DNA from 4 places in the Pseudomonas sp. MAG733B genome. Region 4 is predicted to be linked to each of the others. Evidence: predicted binding sites of a transcription regulator. Region 4 holds the regulator's gene; each other region holds the start of a gene.
What was found. Region 4 encodes sigma-54, which starts transcription at its own class of promoters, with help from an activator protein. Its sites were predicted from a motif close to ANTGGCATNNANNTTGCTNT; they were not measured.
Positions count from the first base shown of each region.

Region 1 (3,710 bases), 1.9 Mb from region 4:
GTTGCTGGACGTTCCGGACAACGAAAAAGGTCCGCTGCTGGAAGGCATCTACCGCACACGCCTGAAGGTTCAGCCGCCTGCGGAATGGAAGGACCTGGGCAAGGATGATCGCACGGCGAAAATGCGCGAAGGCGTGATCCAGTTCTGGAGTTCCAGCGATGTGTTGCTGCGCCAGTTGGGCCAGGACCGCGCCAGCAGCATCAAGGACTATCTGGTCGACAAAGGCCAACTGGCCGATGACCGTGTGTACTTCATCGATGCGCAATTGGGCGAAGCGGAGAAGGACGGCAAGGTCGTGACGCCGATGCATCTGGACGCTGAATGATGGGGGTTCGGCTGCTGCTCGCACTTGCGCTGGCAATCGCTGCGAGCCAGGCCTCGGCAGCGGACACCTTGCGGTGTGGTAGCCAATTGATCAGCGTCGGTGACCGGTCGAGCGAGGTGCTGCAGAAATGCGGCGAACCTGTCGGCCGTGATTTGCTGGGGTACAAGCGCAGCGCCAATCGGCGGGAAGAGTTCCAGGTCGAGGAATGGACTTACGGGCCGAAGGGCGGGATGTATCAGTACTTGCGGTTCGAGGGGAATCGATTGGTGCAGATCACCAGCAAGCGCGGTAATTAATTCTCACGGATCAAATGTGGGAGCGGGCTTGCTCGCGAATTCGGAGTGTCAGCGAACATCACCGTTCCATGACACAACGCTTTCGCGAGCAAGCCCGCTCCCACATTGGTTTTGCATTGATCCTGAAAATAGAACAGGCCCCGACACGAATACCGGGGCCTGTAATGGCCACATCCTTATGGCCGTTCGCATGAACTCCTGAGATGCGGCAGACGTATGACTTGGCCCGTCTACCGCGCCTTCTCCCGGTCCAGGCGAGAAGTCTTGCCTTACTCGGCTTTCAGGCCGTCAGCGGAGACCGCTTTGACGCCTTTGATTTTCTTGGCGATCGCCACGGCGGTGGTTTTCTGAGCGTCAGTTACCGCAGTAGTGGACGACAGAGACACGACGCCTTTGTTGGTTTCAACTTTGATATCGGTACCTGGGATGCCTTTTTCGGTGACCAGGTCGGCTTTGACTTTGGTAGTGATCCAGGTATCGGAAGTAGCTTCTTTCGCTTCAGTCATTTCACCGGCGGCCAGCACCATTGGCGACTGGGTAGCCTGGGTGGTTTGGGCGAATGCGGCGTTGGCCATGGTCAGGGTCAGCGCGGTAGCAGCAGCGGCAGTGATAGCGAACTTCTTCATACGAGTAACTCCTGTTTTTCTGGAAAGTCTGCTGGGTTCTTGTCAGCAGGGTTACCGGAGATATTGCGAACGCTGTGCCAAGTTTGAGACAGATAATTAATCGTTATAAATCAACTACTTACTAAAAAGGCAATTTTGCGGACTCGTGCAAAATGCATGAGTTGAACTTTATCTACATGCAAGTTGCGGGTTTTCAACAAGGCCTAAAGCCATGAATTGTCGGAGGTTTTCTCATTTACTCGACATCCTGGACGGCGAGCAAAAAAATACCCCGCCAAGGGCGGGGTATCAGGCATGAAAAGCGATGGTTCAAGCTTTCGGAGCAACCCCCGTGCAGCCCTTCGGCGCGTATTCCTGATCCACAGTTGTGGCACACGTCCAGCCAGTCACCGTACGCGAAAGGGTAATGGTTTTATTCAGTACCGGACCCGGCGCATTAAGGATCGTGCAACCAATAGTCCCGGTGCCATCAGCGGCTTTACCCGAGGCCGTGGTGGTGCAGTTCGAGGTGGCTGCTGTGCCGCCAACCTTGGTCAAATCAGGGTCGGTCCCTTGATTGATAATGTCCTCGAACGGCACCTTCAACGCCGAAATCTCGGCCAGCCCCGCCGTCACCTTGGCCCGCGCCTGATACTTGGAGTAAGCCGGTATCGCGAACGTCGCGAGAATCCCGATGATCGCCACCACGATCAGCAGCTCGATCAGGGAAAAACCTTTTTGAGTGTTCATAGACAGCCTCCGTGCATGAGTCGAAATCTCATGATCTGAACCTGTCGCAGCACAGCCCATGCCAAGCCCCGTGCGCCCTATAGACGGGGGGCGTGTAGTCTGCGACGCCCTTTCCTACTCCCAGGATCCGCACTATCTGACGCTTTTTGTCACCTCACTACCGCTGGTTTGGCTCCATTGCTTGACTAGGCTATAAGTCATGAATTGTCTGCGTCCGGTATCCCAATGAATGACATCGCCCTCAGCGGCCTGGCCAAGCAATTGGTCCTGGCCGAGCTGCTCACTGACAAAAGCGCGCAACAGGCGTCCCAGCAAGCCCAACGCAACCGCATCTCCCTGGTCAGCTACCTGGTTCAGAACAAACTGGTCAAAAGCCGCCAGGTCGCCGAGATCGCCTCGGAGCATTTCGGCATGGCCTTGCTGGACCTTCATGCCCTGGACAAGGAGATTCAGCCCAAGGGCCTGGTCAGTGAGAAGCTGGTCCGCCAGCACCACGCGCTGCCCCTCTGGCGCCGAGGCAACAAACTGTTCGTGGGGATTTCCGACCCGACCAATCACCAGGCCATCAACGACATCCAGTTCAGTACCGGGCTTACGACCGAAGCCATCCTCGTGGAGGACGACAAGCTCAGCGACGCCATCGAGAAGTTCTTCGACACCCATGGGACCGGCCTGGAAGACATGGCCGATGTCGACCTCGAAGGCCTGGACATCGAGACCATCGATGACAAGCGTCAGGACGCCATCGTCGGCCAGGATGCCGATGACGCGCCGGTGGTGCGCTTCGTCCACAAAATGCTGCTCGACGCGATCAGGAGCGGTTCTTCCGACCTGCATTTCGAGCCCTACGAGAAAATCTATCGCGTGCGGATGCGCACCGACGGCATGCTGCGGGAAGTCGCCAAGCCGCCGATCCAATTGGCCAATCGAATCGCCGCGCGGCTGAAGGTCATGGCCAGCCTCGACATCTCCGAACGCCGCAAGCCCCAGGACGGGCGGATCAAGATGCGCCTGTCCAAGAGCAAATCCATCGACTTTCGGGTCAACACCTTGCCGACCCTGTGGGGCGAGAAAGTGGTGATCCGGATTCTTGATCCCTCCAGCGCGCAAATGGGCATCGACGCCCTCGGCTACGAGCCTGAACAACAAGAACTGTACATGGCCGCACTCAGGCAACCTCAAGGCATGATTCTGGTGACCGGCCCCACCGGCTCGGGCAAAACCGTTTCGCTCTACACCGGGCTGAACATCCTCAACACCGTGGACATCAACATTTCCACCGCCGAAGACCCGGTGGAGATCAACATGGAAGGCATCAACCAGGTCAACGTCAATCCGAAGCAAGGGATGGACTTCGCCCAGGCGCTGCGCTCGTTCCTGCGCCAGGACCCGGACGTGATCATGGTCGGCGAAATCCGTGATCTGGAAACCGCCGAAATCGCCATCAAGGCTTCGCAGACCGGGCACCTGGTGCTGTCGACCCTGCACACCAACAGTGCCGCACAAACCCTGACCCGCTTGCAGAACATGGGCATCCAGGGTTTCAACATCGCCACGTCCGTCAGCCTGATCATCGCCCAGCGCCTGGCGCGCAAACTGTGCAGCCATTGCCGGGTGCCGCTCGACATTCCCCGCGAGGCGCTGCTCAAGGAAGGCTTCCCCGAGGAACGCATCGGCACATTCACGATCTATGAGCCGGTCGGCTGCGAACAATGCAACGGCGGCTACAAAGGG
Region 1 is NZ_CP145732.1:6,268,112-6,271,821, forward strand. Features, by position in the region: gene V6Z53_RS28705 (DUF748 domain-containing protein) at 1-325, shown strand, start outside; gene V6Z53_RS28710 (DUF2845 domain-containing protein) at 325-621, shown strand; gene V6Z53_RS28715 (BON domain-containing protein) at 891-1,247, opposite strand; gene V6Z53_RS28720 (pilin) at 1,557-1,976, opposite strand; gene pilB (type IV-A pilus assembly ATPase PilB) at 2,202-3,710, shown strand, end outside.
Region 1: the regulator sigma-54 is predicted to act here: its motif matches at 2,023-2,042, upstream of V6Z53_RS28720 (pilin).

Region 2 (3,710 bases), 2.4 Mb from region 4:
CGATGTTGAAAGACATATTCCACTCCTTTGTGCCGGGTTAGTCGGCTCTATATACCAATGGTTTGCACTTTGGACAGGGCGATACTGCCCAGTCCAGCGAGGTTGAGCATCAACTCACCGCCGGTCTGGCTGATGGTTACGCTGGTGACGGTCGCCGGCAGGTTGGTGATCAGCGCAACAGCCTGATCATCGATGGTGGTGGTTGCCGCGAAGGTGTAAGTACCTGCCGGGGCTACGTTGCCGGCATTGTCCTTGCCATCCCATGTGAAGCTGGCGTTGCCGGCTTTCTGGTCGGTCAGGGTAATCGTGCGAATGACTTTGCCGTCCTTGTCGGTGATTTTCACTTCGGCTTGAGCCACCGACTGTGGCAGTACGACCGCACCGGTCATACCCTTGGTGGTATCGACCACAGCCTTGTCGCCCGGCGCGATGACCGAACGGCCCACCAACGACGAGGCTTGCAATGCCTGGGATGAGCCAAAGGCGCCGGCAATGCCGCTCACGGTATCGTTAAGCGAGGTGATGCCTTCCAGGCTACTGAACTGCGCCAGCTGCGCCACGAACTCACCGTTACCCTGCGGCTCCAGAGGGTTCTGGTTCTTCAGTTGTGTCACCAGCAACTGCAGGAACGCATCTTTGCCCAGGGCTTTTTTACCGGTGGCACTGCCCGCCGCCGACGCCAGGGCGTCAGTGTCCTTGTTCGTCTTGATCGAGGAATTGGCCAGGATGTCGTTGAGGCTCATGCCACTCGTGGTATCGCTAACACTCATCTGAGTCGCCCCTTATCACTGACCGAGGGTCAGGACTTTCTGCATCATGGTTTTGGCGGTGTTCATCATTTCGGCGTTGGTCTGGAACGAACGGCTCGCGGAAATCATGTCGGCCATTTCTTCCACCACGTTGACGTTCGGGTAGTAGACGTAACCCTTGGCATCGGCCGCCGGATGGTTCGGCTCGTAACGCGCTTCGAGGTTGCTCTGGTCTTCGACCACGCCCAGCACCTGCACGCCTTGACCGGCGGCATCCTGGTTCTGGAACAGCGAATCGCTGCCGCCGCTCTGGCCGCCCTGGAACATGGTGGCGAATACCGGATGGCGCGCGCGGTAGGTCTGGTCGATGCTCGACGAGACGGTCTCGGCGTTGGCGATGTTCGAAGCAACGGTGTTCAAGCGAGTGGTCTGCGCACTCATGCCGCTACCGGCAATGTTGAAAACACTGGATAGAGACATGACTTACTCTCCGCGCAGGGCTGAAACCAGCCCTTTGAATTTGCTGTTGAGCAGGGTGAAGCTGGCCTGGAAGTTGACGGAGTTTTCCGCGTAGTTCGACTGTTCCAGTTGGGCGTCCACGGTGTTCTGGTCGATCGAAGGTTGCATCGGCGTGCGGTACATCAGCGACTCGTCGCCATTGCCCAGGCCTTCGGCTTCGATGTGACGACTGTTGGTCATGTTCAAGGCGAACGTGCCGTTCTTGGCTTTATCGTTCTGCGCCTCGAGCACTTTCGAGAACTCCAGATCCCGCGCCTTGTAGTTCGGGGTGTCGGCGTTGGCGATGTTGTTGGCCAGGACTTCGGCACGCTGGGCGCGGAAGCCCAGAGCCTTTTCGTGAATGCCGAGCGCTTTATCGAAGCTGATGCTCATGTCGGGAAACCTTCGGGTGACCTGATTTTTCGTACGATGAACATAGCAAGCGTCATGCCAATTCAAAAAAGCCCGTAAACCGGGGCTTTGCGGGCAGTGGCAACGCGGCAATGCCAGAAAAGCGGCAACCGGTTTCCGCTGAATGCCGCTTTTCTGCCGCTTATCCAGATCAACACCGATCAACTGTAGGAGCAAGGCTTGCCCGCGATGGCGACGTTTCAGACAACATTTTCAGAGACTGACCCACCGCCATCGCGGGCAAGCCATGCTCCTACAGGTATTGCGGCGTTCTCGAGAGACACAGGCATAAAAAAAACGGGAGCCCCTGAGGACTCCCGTCTTTTGACAACACCAACAAAATCACTTCGCCTGGTAAATGATCCCCGGGCTGCACTGGACCATCTGGTAATGATCCGGCAATCCGTTCAGTGCTTCGGACGCACCGAGGAACAGATAACCGCCCGGCTTCAACGTGCTGTGAATGCGCAACAGGATGTCCTTCTTCACTTCCGCAGAGAAGTAGATCAGCACGTTGCGGCAGAACACGATGTCGAACTTGCCGAGGCTCGCATAACTGTCCAGCAGGTTAAAGGAGCGGAACTCCACACGACTCTTGATCGGCGCCTTGATGGCCCAGCGTCCCGGCCCTTTCGGGTCGAAATAGCGCTGCAACCGCTCGGGCGACAAGCCGCGACCGATGGCCAGGCTGTCGTACTCGCCGGTCTTGCAGTTGGTGAGCATGGTGCCGGACAGATCGGTGGCCACAATCTGCACGCCCATTTTCAACTGGCCAATGTTGGTCCGCTCGAACTCGTCAATGGACATCGACAGCGAGTACGGTTCCTGACCCGACGAACACGCCGCCGACCAGATCCGCAGACGCTGACCGGGACTGGCTTTGATCGCTTCAGGCAGTACCTTGTTCTTCAAGACCTCAAACGGATAGGTGTCACGAAACCATAGCGTCTCGTTGGTCGTCATCGCATCCACCACCATCTCGCGCAATCCGCTGCGCGGCTGGGTCTGGATGCGCTGGACCAGCTCACCGAGGGACTTGATGCCTTGCTGTTCCATCAGCTTGTTGAGACGGCTTGAGACCAGATACTGCTTGTTTTCACCGAGCAAAATGCCACAGGCTTTTTCCAGGAACACCCGGAACTGTTCGAAATCCAAATTACCCGTAGACAATGCTGCCGCCTCTTAAATCGTGTTGACTGCCAGGGGCCGAACGCCCCTAGCTGATGTCTGCTGCTTTGATCCGGTTGACTACCCGGGATGCCAGGTCATCAGGGCGGAATTTGGCCAGGAAGTCATCGGCACCGACTTTCTTGACCATCGCCTGATTGAACACACCCGACAACGAAGTATGCAGGATGATATGAAGCTTTTGCATGCGCGGGTCGTTGCGGATCTCGGCCGTCAGTGTGTACCCGTCCATCTCCGGCATCTCGATGTCGGAGATCATCATCAGGAACTCTTCTTCCGGCTTCTTGCCCTCATCGACCAGCTTGCGCAGGTAGTCAAGCGCCTGCTTGCCATCGTTCAACGCCACCACTTCGACACCGACCGTCTGCAGGCAACGCGTCACCTGCTTGCGCGCCACCGACGAGTCATCGACCGTCAGCACGCGCAACGACAGCGCCTTGTGCTGGGTTTCGACATCCACCACGCCGACCGAAATCGCTTCCGGTGTCGGCGCCACTTCCGCCAGTACCTTCTCGACGTCGATGATCTCGACCAACTGATTGTCGACCCGCGTCACCGCCGTCAGGTAGTGATCGCGACCGGTGCCCTTGGGTGGCGGATGAATCTCCTCCCAGTTCATGTTGACGATGCGTTCCACCGAGCGCACCAGGAAACCCTGGGTCTTGGTGTTGTACTCCGTGATGATCACGAAAGGATTGTTCTTGTCCTTCAAAGCACCGGAGCCGGTCGCCATTGCCAGATCAAGGATCGGAATGGTCGCCCCCCGAATATTCGCCACGCCGCACACGACAGGACTGGACTTGGGCATCAGCGTCAGTTGGGGGCATTGCAGCACCTCCCGAACCTTGAACACGTTGATCCCAT
Region 2 is NZ_CP145732.1:5,718,205-5,721,914, forward strand. Features, by position in the region: gene flgE (flagellar hook protein FlgE) at 1-16, opposite strand, end outside; gene flgD (flagellar hook assembly protein FlgD) at 48-770, opposite strand; gene flgC (flagellar basal body rod protein FlgC) at 786-1,229, opposite strand; gene flgB (flagellar basal body rod protein FlgB) at 1,233-1,640, opposite strand; gene cheR (protein-glutamate O-methyltransferase CheR) at 2,001-2,828, opposite strand; gene V6Z53_RS26150 (chemotaxis protein CheV) at 2,875-3,710, opposite strand, start outside.
Region 2: the regulator sigma-54 is predicted to act here: its motif matches at 1,683-1,702, upstream of flgB (flagellar basal body rod protein FlgB).

Region 3 (3,710 bases), 890 kb from region 4:
ATGCAACAGCCGTTCGGCATGCAGTTCGCCGTGGCGTTCGAGGTAATCATCCAGGGTGCCGGTGATCAACAGCGGCATCGCCAGTTCATGCAGGCCGTTACCGCGGCCATCCTGTGGCATCAGCGACAGCGAGTAACTGATGTCGAGCATCCGCGCGAGGTTTTCCGCCCGCTCCAGGTAACGCGACATCCAATACAAATCCGAGGCAGTTCTACTTAGCATGACAGGCTTCCTTCAATCCTCGACCACCCAGGTGTCCTTGGTTCCGCCGCCCTGGGAGGAATTCACCACCAGGGAGCCTTCGCGCAGGGCGACACGGGTCAAACCGCCGGGCACGACCCGGGTTTCGCGGCCAGACAATACAAATGGACGCAGGTCGATATGGCGCGGCGCGATGCCGTTTTCGACAAAAGTCGGACAGGTCGACAGCGACAGCGTCGGTTGCGCGATGTAGGCATGGGGCTTGGCGATGATCCGCGCGCGGAAGGCTTCGATTTCCGCTGCCGTCGCCGCCGGCCCCACCAACATGCCGTAGCCGCCGGAGCCTTGAGTTTCCTTGACCACCAGTTCTGGCAGATTGGCCAGCACGTGGGAAAGTTCAGAAGGATTGCGACACTGCCACGTGGGAACGTTCTGGAGGATCGGCTCTTCATCCAGATAAAAACGGATCATGTCGGTGACGAACGGATACACCGACTTGTCGTCCGCCACGCCTGTGCCGATGGCATTGGCCAGCACCACGTTGCCAGAGCGGTAAGACGACAGCAGCCCCGGCACACCGAGCATCGAATCCGGGTTGAACGCCAACGGATCGAGGAACGCATCATCAAGACGCCGGTAGATCACATCGACGGCTTTCGGCCCGTCAGTGGTGCGCATGAAGACCTTGTCGTCACGCACGAACAGGTCCGCGCCTTCGACCAGCTCCACGCCCATTTCCCGCGCCAGAAACGCATGTTCAAAGAACGCACTGTTGAAACGCCCCGGCGTCAGCACCACCACGCTGGGGTTGTCGATAGGGCTGGAGCTTTTCAGGGTATCGAGCAACAAGTTCGGATAGTGGTCGATGGGAGCGATGCGCTGCGCCGCGAACAACTCGGGGAACAAACGCATCATCATCTTGCGGTCTTCGAGCATGTAGCTGACGCCGCTGGGCGTGCGCAGATTGTCTTCGAGCACGTAGTACGTGCCGTCGCCATCGCGCACCAGATCGACGCCGGAGATGTGCGAATAGATATCGCGGTGCAAGTCCAGCCCTTGCATTGCCAACTGATATTGCTCGTTGGCCAGCACCTGCTCGGCCGGAATGATCCCGGCCTTGATGATGCGTTGTTCGTGATAGAGGTCGGCGAGGAACATGTTCAACGCCTTGACCCGCTGGATGCAGCCGCGTTCGACCACGCGCCACTCGCTGGCGGGAATGCTGCGGGGAATGGTGTCGAAGGGAATCAGGCGCTCTGTCCCCTGCTCATCACCGTAGAGCGTGAATGTAATCCCGGCGCGATGAAATAACAGATCGGCCTCGCGTCGCCGTTGTGCCAAAAGCTCGTCAGGCGTTTCGGCCAGCCAACGGGCAAACTCCCGATAATGCGGGCGGACCTGGCCGCCGGCATCGTACATCTCATCAAAATAGGTGCGGATCATGCCGTACTCCTTGTCACCCGGACATACAGACCTTCGCAAGGCCCGTGCCATCGGCATAAACGCTTTGATTTCAATCGGTTGGATAATCAATACACACGCACCGCACCAATCCTGTGCGGCAAACGCCCCAACCTGATCGCCCCCGCTTCATTGCAAGGCAATGTTGTTGCCTATCACCAGCATAGTCAGAGTTGATTTCACTGCCCGGTTAACGCTGCGGATAATCCACCCAATCGCCGAATCTGCTTTACCCGCAGGAGCATTCGGCCCACGCATTCGGCTGCACAGGCAGCCCGGTCCGGCATGCTCTGACCGGTTTCTCTCCTTACCGGTCTTCCCTTTTAGCCACCCGCTCAGGTGGCTTTTTTTTGCGCCGGATTCTTGTTTCAGGAGGTTGCCGACATCACGCTTGGCACAAACGAAAACGGCCAACCCGAAGGTCAGCCGTTATTGACGATTGTTACTGTTCATAAGTTTATGCGAGTCGCCCTCGTACCTCCTGTTTGACACCCCAGCCTTCAATGATGCCGCCCAATGGCTCGACCACCGCTTCGAAACCCTGTTCGAAATCGCCGATGTCATCGTAAGTGGCGTACATCACCTTGCTCAGTTCCAGCGCCCAGGCGCCGTCGTCGCGCACGCTGATTTGCGCATTCAGGGATTCACCATGATGGAATTGACGTGCCGCCCTGCGTGCCCGCTCCTCGTCCGGGAAAATGGCGTAGAACTCGATGGGATGGAATCGTGAAAAGTCGAAACCGCCTTCTTTCATGCGGCGCAGCACGCTGCTGCTGATGTCTTCTTGATAGGCTGTGCTCATGAAACGTCCTCCTCAAACTGATGGATAGACTTTCCGTACTCCCTGCGCGCGCAACCCAAGGTCGCGGGCGTTCGGCAACCGATGTGCCGACGGGAAACAAGCATGGAGCTGACAAGACCAGACCTTAGCGATCCATTCGCTGATCTCGATTGCAGAGTAGCCCCAAGATAAAGCCGCTGCCAAGGTCTGGTTGTGAATGTGACAGGAGGTGTTCAGATTGGCGTGATGCTGCGGATTTGTATGCTGTTCTGGGTTTTGAGGTTTTTGACGCCGGCATCGGCGGTTCGCCCTTCCAGATCGTTCAGATCCAGCTTCGCGGCGACAGGAAGAAGCCGTTCCTTGATGAGTTTGGCGGCCTGCTCGTGACTCGGGCATTCCTCGCACTCGAAGACTTCGTCGATGGTTTCACCGTGATCATCCACGAAAGTGACTTTCCACTTTGACATCAGAGCCTCCTCGATCAAACCCGCAAATGGGCTTACCACTATCTCGACCTGATTAGCTGGCTAATCGTTCCGCTGGAATATGCCACCGCTGATCCCCTGTAGGAGCGAGCCTACTCGCGAAAAACGTGAGTACACCGCGTTGAATCAGGCTCCCCGCGTCATCGTTCACGTCCATCGCGAGCAGGCTCGCTCCTACAGGTTCAGGTGAATACTTCAATCCATCAGTCGTTGCTTGGCTTGCCCACAGCTTGCAGCACGTACTGCGGCAAGGCGAAGGCGCCGATGTGGATTTCCGGGTTGTAGTAGCGAGTGACGATGCCACTGCCGGCGAAGCGCTGTTGCAGGGTTTCGCGGGATAGCTTGCGATAAGCGGTATTGGTTGCGCCCCAGGCGAAGGTCATCGAGCCGCCGATATAAGTCGGCACAGCGGCCTGATAGAAGTGCCAGTCCGGGAACAGACTGCGCAGGCGACCGGCGGTGGTCTTCACTTCTTCGATCTGCATGAACGGTGTGCCGTTCTGGGTCACCAGAATGCCGCCTTCATTCAGGCAGCGGCGGCAGGCCTGGTAGAAATTTTCCGAAAACAGCACTTCACCCGGACCGATCGGGTCGGTGGAGTCGGAAATGATCACGTCGAACTTTTCCGTGGTGGTGGCGACGAAACGCATGCCGTCGTCGATCACCAGGTTCAGGCGTGGATCATCGAACGCACCTTTGGAGTGGTTCGGCAGGAATTCCTTGCACATGTCGACCACCGTGCCGTCGATCTCGACCATGGTGATGTGCTCAATGCTGCGGTG
Region 3 is NZ_CP145732.1:2,368,279-2,371,988, reverse strand. Features, by position in the region: gene V6Z53_RS10855 (alpha-E domain-containing protein) at 1-222, opposite strand, end outside; gene V6Z53_RS10850 (circularly permuted type 2 ATP-grasp protein) at 235-1,644, opposite strand; gene V6Z53_RS10845 (ribonuclease E inhibitor RraB) at 2,120-2,464, opposite strand; gene V6Z53_RS10840 (hypothetical protein) at 2,677-2,910, opposite strand; gene speE (polyamine aminopropyltransferase) at 3,132-3,710, opposite strand, start outside.
Region 3: the regulator sigma-54 is predicted to act here: its motif matches at 1,677-1,696, upstream of V6Z53_RS10850 (circularly permuted type 2 ATP-grasp protein).

Region 4 (3,710 bases):
AATCGGTCCGAGCAGGCTGGTTTCATCGTTGATCGCCTCGGCCAGTGAGCGATTGGGGCTGCTCAGCGGGTGGCGACGACGGGTTTCCGAAAAGCGTTTGAGCAGGGTTTCCGCGTCGGCATCCAGGTACAGGACATCGCACTGGATGTGCCGGCTGCGGACTTCTTCCAGCAGCTCTGGAAACCGCGACAGATGGCTGGGCAGGTTGCGTGCATCGATGGACACGGCTACCAGCGGCTGTGACAGCTCAGTGTGGATAAGCGCACGTTCAGCCAATTCCGGCAGTAACCCGGCAGGCAAGTTGTCGATGCAGTAGTAACCGTTGTCCTCAAGAACATCGAGGGCGGTACTTTTACCTGAGCCGGAGCGACCGCTGACGATGATCAAGCGCATGATTAATGACCGTTTTGCTCGTCCAGGACAACCTGATACAAGGCTTCATTACTCGGGGCGCTGCGCAGTTTTTCGCGCACTTCCTTGCGGTCGAGCATGCTGGCGATCTGGCGTAACAGTTCCAGGTGCGCATCGGTAGCGGCTTCCGGGACCAGTAGAACGAACAACAGGTCAACCGGTGCACCATCGATGGCGTCGAAATCGATAGGGGCGTCAAGGTGCATCAAGGCACTGATGGGCGCATTACAGCCCTTGAGACGGCAGTGGGGGATGGCGATGCCGTTGCCAAAACCGGTTGAACCGAGTTTTTCACGGGCGACCAGGCTCTCGAAGACATCCTGCATGGCCAGATCCGGCACTTCGCGATGGATGAGGTTGGCAATTTGCTCGAGGGCTTTCTTTTTACTGCCGCCCGGCACGTTCACCAGGGAACGGCCGGGGGTCAGGATGCTTTCAAGTCGGATCATGGGTAGGGAGTGTTAACGACCGGTAGCGCCCTGGAGGAGGCTCTGGGTCTTTTCCTTATGCTTTTTGAGTTGTTTATCCAGCTTGTCGGTCAGTGCGTCGATCGCCGCGTACATATCGGTATGTTCCGCGTTGGCGACCACTTCATTGCCGGGAATATGCAGCGTGGCTTCGATTTTCTGCTTGAGCTTTTCGACCGTCATCGTGACCTGCACGTTGGTGATCTTGTCGAAATGCCTCTCTAATCGTTCGAGTTTTTCGCCGATGTAAGTGCGAAGAGGTTCGGTCACTTCCAGTTGGTGTCCACTGATGTTGACTTGCATACAGCTTCTCCTTCGTTGCCAGTGCATAAAGCGGCAGACCAGATGATCTGCCACTGGAACGCTGTGGCGTGGCTCTACATCAACCGCTTGCGTTCGCTCGAAGGCGCGATCCCGAGGGATTCGCGGTACTTGGCGACGGTGCGGCGAGCCACCTGAATGCCTTGTGCCTCCAGTAAACCAGCGATCTTGCTGTCACTCAACGGCTTTTTCTGATTTTCAGCGGCAACCAGTTTTTTGATGATCGCGCGGATCGCCGTGGACGAGCATTCACCGCCTTCGGAGGTGCTGACGTGGCTGGAGAAAAAGTATTTCAGCTCATATATGCCCCGAGGGGTATGCATGAATTTTTGCGTGGTCACCCGGGAAATTGTCGATTCGTGCATGCCAACCGCTTCAGCGATGTCATGCAGGACCAGCGGTTTCATCGCTTCATCGCCATACTCCAGGAAGCCGCGCTGATGCTCGACGATCTGGGTGGCCACTTTCATCAGGGTTTCGTTGCGGCTTTGCAGGCTCTTGATGAACCAGCGGGCTTCCTGCAACTGATTGCGCATGAAGGTGTTGTCGGCGCTGGTGTCGGCGCGGCGCACGAAGCCGGCGTACTGGGCATTGACCCGCAGCCGTGGCACCGACTCCTGGTTGAGCTCGACCAGCCAGCGCTCGTTGTCCTTGCGTACGATCACGTCGGGGACAACGTACTCGGCCTCGGTGGATTCGATTTGCGAACCCGGACGCGGGTTGAGGCTCTGGACCAGTTCGATTACCTGGCGCAGCTCATCTTCCTTGAGCTTCATGCGACGCATCAACTGGCTGTAGTCGCGACTGCCGAGCAGGTCGATGTAGTCGGTGACCAAGCGCTTGGCTTCGGCCAGCCACGGCGTTTTGGCTGGCAGCTGACGCAATTGCAGCAGCAGGCATTCGCCCAGGTTGCGGGCGCCGATGCCGGCAGGTTCGAATTGCTGGATGCGGTGCAGGACGGCTTCGATTTCGTCCAGCTCGATGTCCAGTTCCGGATCGAAGGCTTCGAGGATTTCCTCGAGCGTTTCGTCCAGATAGCCCTGATTGTTGATGCAGTCGATCAGGGTGACGGCGATCAGGCGATCGGTGTCGGACATCGGTGCCAGGTTCAGTTGCCACAGCAAGTGGCTTTGCAGGCTTTCGCCGGCGGACGTGCGGGTGGTGAAATCCCACTCGTCATCATCATTGCTCGGCAGGCTGCTGGCACTGGTCTGGTAGACGTCTTCCCAGGCGGTATCGACGGGAAGTTCGTTGGGAATGCGTTCGTTCCAGTCGCCTTCTTCGAGGTTATCAACCGTCGGCGCGGTTTCCTGGTAGGAGGGTTCCTGAATGTCAGTGTTGGGCTTCTGTTCTGCGTTGTCGGCCAAGGGGTCGGTGTTATCGAAGTCGTCGCCTTCTTCCTGGCGTTCGAGCATCGGATTGGACTCCAGGGCCTCCTGGATTTCCTGTTGCAGATCCAGGGTCGACAATTGGAGCAGGCGGATGGCCTGTTGCAGCTGCGGTGTCATCGTCAGCTGCTGGCCCATTCTCAAGACTAGCGATGGTTTCATGGCAGGGGCTTAACACCTTATTCGCCGGCGCACATGCGCCATCCACTACAGGGCGCCGAGGCGCCAAACATAAGCAAATTATATGCCCGAAATTGCAGTGTTTGCCTAGAGCGCTGTAACAATAAAAAGATCTTGATTTTTTATCGAGACAAGCGCTCGGTCGACTAGCCAGGCAAGCCCTTACAGGCGGAACTCATGACCCAGGTAGACTTCCTTGACCAAGTCGTTGGCCAGGATGGTTTCCGCGTCACCTTCTGCAATCAGCTGGCCATCGTTGACGATGTAGGCGGTTTCGCAGATATCCAGGGTTTCACGAACGTTGTGGTCGGTGATCAGCACGCCAATGCCTTTGGCCTTGAGGTGATGGATGATCTGTTTGATGTCGCCCACCGAAATCGGGTCCACGCCGGCGAAAGGTTCGTCGAGCAGGATGAATTTCGGGTTGGTGGCCAGTGCCCGGGCGATCTCCACGCGGCGGCGTTCACCACCGGACAGGCTCATCCCGAGGTTGTCGCGGATGTGGCTGATGTGGAACTCCTGCAGCAGGCTCTCCAGCTCCTTGCGACGGCCGGCCTTGTCGAGTTCCTTGCGGGTCTCGAGGATCGCCATGATGTTGTCGGCAACCGAAAGTTTGCGGAAGATCGACGCTTCTTGCGGCAGATAGCCGATACCTGCCTTCGCACGGCCGTGCATGGGCTGGTGGCTGACGTCCAGGTCGTCGATCAGCACGCGGCCCTGATCAGCCTGCACCAGGCCGACGATCATGTAGAAGCAGGTTGTCTTGCCGGCGCCGTTGGGGCCAAGCAGGCCGACGATCTGACCGCTGTCGATCGACAGGCTGACATCGCGCACGACCTGGCGGCTCTTGTAGCTCTTGGCCAGATGCTGAGCTTTCAGAGTTGCCATTACTGGGCCTTTTGCTCGTCGGTTTTCTTTTTCGGCTGAATGACCATGTCAATAC
Region 4 is NZ_CP145732.1:1,475,440-1,479,149, forward strand. Features, by position in the region: gene rapZ (RNase adapter RapZ) at 1-393, opposite strand, end outside; gene ptsN (PTS IIA-like nitrogen regulatory protein PtsN) at 396-860, opposite strand; gene raiA (ribosome-associated translation inhibitor RaiA) at 873-1,181, opposite strand; gene V6Z53_RS06635 (RNA polymerase factor sigma-54) at 1,256-2,749, opposite strand; gene lptB (LPS export ABC transporter ATP-binding protein) at 2,930-3,655, opposite strand; gene lptA (lipopolysaccharide transport periplasmic protein LptA) at 3,655-3,710, opposite strand, start outside.